DNA from 2 places in the Vibrio algivorus genome. Region 1 is predicted to be linked to the other one. Evidence: riboswitches for the same ligand, from Rfam matches in the RefSeq annotation. Region 1 holds a riboswitch; the other holds the start of a gene.
The links. A riboswitch is a leader RNA that binds a small molecule or an ion and turns the genes downstream of it on or off. The one in region 1 is predicted to bind lysine.

Region 1 (3,196 bases):
CCCCTACCAAGAAACACAAATTATGTGGACTAGCACCGTAACAAATCATACGTAAATTGAAATCTTCTAGCGCGCTGAAGACTTGTTTAGCGTAGCCTTTTTTAGCACTCATCTTATTACCGATTAATGCTACTAGACTTAGGTTATATTCCACCTCAACTAGGCATAATTGCTCTAATTCTGCGCGTACATCGGCAGGCAGTTCAGGTGCTTGACCAGACGTATTGGTTTGATCGAGTGTCAACGACACACTCACTTCTGAAGTGGTGATCAAATCTACCGAGATCTGGTATTTAGCTAAGATATTGAATACTTGAGCTAAGAATCCATACGTTTGGAACATATCAGGGCTACGTAATGTCACCATGGTTTGGTTGTTACGTAACGCCAGTGCACGGAATAATGGAGCACTTTCTACTTGCTTGCGGATCCAAGTACCACCTTTTTCTGGCTCACGAGAAGATCCTACAAATACTGGGATCTGGTGGCGAAGCGCAGGAAGTAGAGTCGAAGGGTGCAAAATTTTCGCCCCGAAGTTGGCCATTTCAGAGGCCTCACTAAAGCTAATTTCCGGAATTGGTGTCGCTTTTGGAGCAATGCGAGGATCTGTGGTGTAGATCCCTGGAACATCAGTCCAAATCTCTAAGCCTGAAGCTTTAACCGCCTCAGCAATTAATGCTGCACTATAATCACTACCACCACGACCAAGCGTAGTGGTATTACCATCAGCATCACTACCAATAAAGCCTTGTGTAATAACAACATGCTGTTGGCAAAGCGTAGTGAGTTTTTGTTGTGCTAGAGCAGAAATATCGGCAATAACTGGCTCAGCTTTACCGTGATCAGAATTGGTACGTAATACTTCACGAATATCAAATCGAACCGCGTTAATGCCGCGCTCTACCATCAACTGAGTCAAAATATGAGTCGACATTAATTCGCCACACGCCACGATATGATCGGTGAGTTTATCGCTCGATTGGAAAGAAGCAGCTTCAGCCATGCTAGAAAGCGTCGTTAAAATGGTATCGATCGCATGTCTGGTTTTTTCTTGCTCGGAAAATTGTTCGATGATGCTGTAATGAATAGAACGAATTTTTTCGACTGTCGCAACACGATCATCGGAATTTTGCACCCCAAGTGCTAACTCTACTAATAAATTTGTCACGCCAGAACAGGCACTACTAACAACTAGTTTAGTGGATGGATTATCTTCAATAATAGCGGCACAACGACTCATGGCTTCGAAATTTGCCACACTGGTGCCACCAAACTTTGCTACGTTAAATGCGCTCACGGCATTGTCTCCCATAATTCTCAAATAATGCTTATTGATATCAACAATCAATAAACGAACGTCCAATGTTGAAGAGAGATTTCTTAGAGCGGGGGAAATACATAGAAGTGAATCACTTGAATCGTGATCATGTAAATCTTAGAAGCTCTTCATCATATTTAATGATGACAGTTGCCAGGATTCAACCTGAACAACCGATGCGATAAATTTCCGAGCATTTACCCATCTCGGCGTAACTCCCCCTGAATGACTAGTTTAGGATCTCGGGATCCACTGGTCATCTGCCTGGGTTACGCTCCTCTTCCTTTTCAACCATTATCCTATGGCTGAAAGCTATATTTAAGTGACCTCAAAGCGTACCTTAAGGTTACTAGGGTATCCATTGAACGTTGTTGCATTAGAAAAGTCAATCATTGAAAACGTTATATGAAGAAATTTTTAAACTTGATTTGTAGACAATAAAAATTAAAACTGTATACAAAGTTCACAGTTTTGTTTGCTGCCGATGAGGGGGCCATCAGAGCGTGATAATTTATCTTATATAGCACACTAATTTCGCCGATGTTATTTTGCTAGGCCACCCAAAAGCTGAAGTAAATGCATCACCGAGCGAATGATAAATATGGAATACACCATTAAGGATTATTATGACAATTCAGCGCTTTTTCCCACCTCGCCGTATTTTGATGGGCCCAGGTCCTTCTGATATTTCATCGGATGTTTTGCAAGCTTTAAGTCGTCCTACTGTCGGCCACTTAGATCCACTGTTTATCGGTATGATGGATGAAGTAAAAACACTCCTGAAATATGCTTTTCAAACCGAAAATGATTTTACTATTCCGGTTTCAGCGCCCGGTAGTGCTGGTATGGAAGCGTGCTTTGTTAATCTTATCGAACCCGGTGATAAAGTGATGATTTGCCGTAATGGTGTGTTTGGCGAACGTATGCGTGAAAATGCGATTCGTAGTGGGGCAGAAGTGGTACTGGTGGATGATGAATGGGGCAAACCAGTTAGTGTCGATAAAGTAGCAGCCGCTTTTGCGGAAAACTCAGATGTTAAAATTCTGGCTTTTGTTCATGCTGAAACATCAACCGGTGCATTAAGTGATGCACAAGCACTATCGAAAATCGCTAAACAATATGATGCATTGACGATTGTTGATGCAGTAACGTCACTTGGTGGTGTACCACTTAAAGTTGATGAGTGGCAGTTAGATGCGGTGTATTCAGGTAGTCAAAAATGCCTATCGTGTGTACCAGGTTTATCGCCAGTAACTTTTTCACCTAAAGCGATTGCTAAGATCCAAGCGAGAACGACACCGGTTCAAAGTTGGTTTTTAGATCAAAGTCTAGTACTTGGTTATTGGAGTGGCGAAGGTAAACGTAGTTATCACCATACAGCGCCAGTGAATAGTTTATATGCATTACATGAAGCTTTGCTTGGCTTGTATAACGAAGGGCTAGAAAATGCCTGGCAACGTCATGCTGATATGCATCAGAAACTAAAACAAGGTCTTGAAGAGTTAGGCTTTAAGTATGTGGTTGATGAAGAGTGTCGTTTGCCGCAATTGAATTCTGTCTATCTACCTGAAGGTGTCGATGATGCCAAAACTCGTCAACATTTACTTGAAGAATATAACCTTGAAGTCGGCGGAGGTTTAGGAGCATTAGCAGGTAAGGTATGGCGTATCGGCTTGATGGGATATAGTGCCAAAAATGAAAATGTTGCGTTATGTTTGAAGGCGTTACAAGAGACTATAGGGAAATGAGAATAGGGGGGCTAGGTTGCTCGTCCCTAGTTTCTAGGAAGAGCTTTTTCATTGTTCGGGCGCTTTTCTGTTAGTTTCACAAGAGAGGTAAATTTAACAACGTCATTCCAAAAGTGAGGAACGAACTGTT
Region 2 (3,196 bases), on a different contig from region 1:
CAAGTAACTTCAAGATGCGAGTTTCAGCAAGATTAAAACAAGTTTTAGGCAAGGCAAATTGAATATGATCATAGCTATTCTATCTCTATTTAATTTAACGCAGCATAAAGCTTGTTTTAGCTTGCCCTTCGGGAGCTTCATCCAAGCCTCTTCTTTTTTATAATAGAAAGGCTGCGTCATATTCGTTCGAAAGGTAATTACATTCCTGTACGAATCTTTCTTGTTTAAAGACTTGGATGACAGCTCTGAATTCTGCATCTTGAAGTCACTTGGGTATCAATGAATTAGATGACCAGAAATTGGGTATAGAAAGAGGCGAATAAAAAAGGGAGCTAAATGCTCCCTTTGTTGTTAATAATTAAATTATTATTTGATTAGGAAATCATCAATTGATTTACCTGCATCAAGAGCTTCTTGAATTGCAGAAGGCGTACGACCTTGGCCTGTCCAAGTCTTACGCTCACCATTTAAAGTATATTCATATTTTGCAGGGCGTGGCTGACGTTTTTTACGTGATTTAGATTTTGATTCACTGCCGCTCATTGCTGAGATAAGATCTTCTAAATCAATGCCGTCTTTTGCAATCATTGCCGCGTACTCGGCTAATTTAGCTTCACGTTCTGCTTGTTCAGCTAATTCTTTTTCTTCAGCTTCTTTTCTTTCTGCTACAACAGTAGTCAGTTTTTCTAGTAATTCTTCTACTTCCGCTAGGGTAAATTCGTCACGAGTGAAAGCACGAAGACTACGAATATTTAGTAACGCTGATTTTTTGATTTCTGACATGTTTGGATCCTATACAGTAGAATTGCTGAATTAAGTTTTATCTAAAATAAATATCCTTTCTAGATAAAGTTAAACTAATTTTATATAGCTTATCTTTTTTAGTCAAAAAATATATTTGTCTAAACAAAGAAATTTGAAGCCCATTTAATATTTATACTCAAATAACTGAGATATATACTATTACAAATAATATTGTTAATTTAGCTTTTGATTTAATATTTCATTTAATCGCTACAATTAAGTTTACTGGTTGTTTTTTGGTCGACATGGAAATGTTCGACTTTTGTCTTGCCATTTGATTTTTGATCATTACAATGAGCCGAATCTTGCTAGAACCCTTTGTAAATGTCCTGAAAAATGGTCATTTGTAAGGTGAATGTTTTAGTCTGATGTAGAGGCGCAATATTTATTAGTAATACGTTTTAGGGTGATGCCTTTGAGAGCGTATGAAAGGAAATATTGCCGAAGTAAGAGCTAATCAGTGCGTTTTGATTAGTTAGGCGTATCAGAGCCACTTGCTGGGGTTGCATTTAATAAGTGTAACACTGCCATAGTTTGCAGAGTGCTAATCTTAAAGATTGCATGCTGTGTTTTGTTACTATGGAGCGCTACTGTAGACACATGAAAGTGATTTGACTTTCAACGTTTATCAACAAGATGATTTATTGTTTTACGACTATACTCTTCAACAATATCCTTTCTGCAGTAGATCTCTAACCTATTTTGGTTTTTTTGATCATGAACTTAATCGATTTTACTTCTTCCGCCGCATCGTTGCTGCCTCCGGCAATTGCCTTAACGATGGCCATTCTGACCCGACGTGTTCTTTTATCACTTGGTTTTGGTATTTTGCTTGGTGCATTTTTGTTAGCTGATTTTTCGTTATCAGGTGCATTAAGCTATACCAGCTCTACCGTAGTTGGTGTATTTGTGAGTGATGGTGGATTGAACTGGGATAGCCTTTTTATCCTACTTTTCCTGGTTCTTCTTGGCATGATGACAGCCTTGTTAACGCTTTCAGGTGGTACTTATGCTTTTGCTGAATGGGCACAAAAGCGCATTAAAAGCAAAAGAGGGGCACAATTTCTTGCTGCTTGGTTAGGGGTATTTATCTTCATTGATGATTACTTCAATAGCTTAGCGGTTGGCGCAATTTCTCGCCCTGTGACTGATCGCTTTCAAGTTTCTCGTTCGAAGCTAGCTTACATTCTCGATTCTACTGCTGCACCTATGTGTGTGATTATGCCAGCGTCTAGCTGGGGTGCTTATATCATGACAGTAGTCAGCGGTATTTTAATTTCACATGGTATTACAGAATATTCGGCTTTAGGCGCATATATGCGTTTAGTCCCGATGAACTACTATGCGATTTTTGCTTTATTAATGGTATTTGCCATGATCTGGTTTGATCTTAATGTTGGCCCTATGCGTAGGCATGAGATTGCTGCAGGTCAAGGTAAAACGGATGATCGTGACGAGAATGCACCAGATTTAACAGAAGAGTCAGAAATTAAAGAAAGTAAAGAAGGGACGGTTTCTAACCTCATTCTTCCAATTGTTGCTTTAATTGTCGCGACCGTGTACTTCATGATTAGTTCAGGTGCAGATGCGTTAAGCGCTGATGGCCAAGCATTTAGCTTATTGAAAGCGTTTGAAAATACTAATGTTGGCCAGTCTTTATTCTATGGTGCGTTAGTTGGTTTGATTTGTGCTGTAGGAACAGTATTAAAACAAAAAATGCCAGCAAAAGATGTGTTAGTTACTTTATGGATTGGCGCTAAATCAATGTTCGGTGCGATTTTGATTTTAGCCTTTGCATGGGCTATCGGTGCGGTAATTAAAGATATGGGGACTGGGGCTTATTTATCGACACTAGTGGAAGGTAATATTGACGTACATTGGCTACCGGTACTATTGTTTTTACTTTCTGGTTTGATGGCATTTTCAACCGGAACGTCTTGGGGCACATTTGGCATCATGCTACCAATTGCAGGCGATCTTGCGGGTGCGACAGATTTAGCGCTTATGTTACCTATGTTGAGCGCAGTACTTGCTGGTTCTGTATTTGGTGACCACTGTTCTCCAATTTCAGATACTACAATTTTGTCATCGACAGGTGCTTGTTGTAACCATATTGATCATGTATCTACTCAGTTACCTTATGCATTGGCAACCGCGATAGTCTCATCTGTAGGTTTTATCGTTTTAGGCATGACAGATTCTTCTTTGATGGGCTTTGCTGCCGCAAGTGTGACGTTTGTGGTTTGCTGTGCAGTGATGTCGGTTATTTCTAAATCAAAAATGAAGAAAGCCATTATTTAAGTTCTGATTTTATTTAAGATATCAAAGGCTGAGTTAAAGAATAACTCAGCCTTTTTGTATATACCCAAGTAACTTCAAGATATTGAAAATT

Region 2: linked by a shared signal. The riboswitch ahead of QQJ93_RS14390 (Na+/H+ antiporter NhaC family protein) and the one ahead of lysC (lysine-sensitive aspartokinase 3) in region 1 are both predicted to bind lysine.

What each region holds. Positions count from the first base shown of each region.
Region 1 covers NZ_BSPV01000006.1:322,782-325,977, reverse strand. The annotation lists gene lysC (lysine-sensitive aspartokinase 3) at 1-1,297, opposite strand, end outside; lysine riboswitch at 1,432-1,608, opposite strand; gene QQJ93_RS10545 (pyridoxal-phosphate-dependent aminotransferase family protein) at 1,945-3,066, shown strand.
Region 2 covers NZ_BSPV01000009.1:445,919-449,114, forward strand. The annotation lists gene QQJ93_RS14385 (H-NS family histone-like protein) at 367-783, opposite strand; lysine riboswitch at 1,168-1,402, shown strand; gene QQJ93_RS14390 (Na+/H+ antiporter NhaC family protein) at 1,522-3,105, shown strand.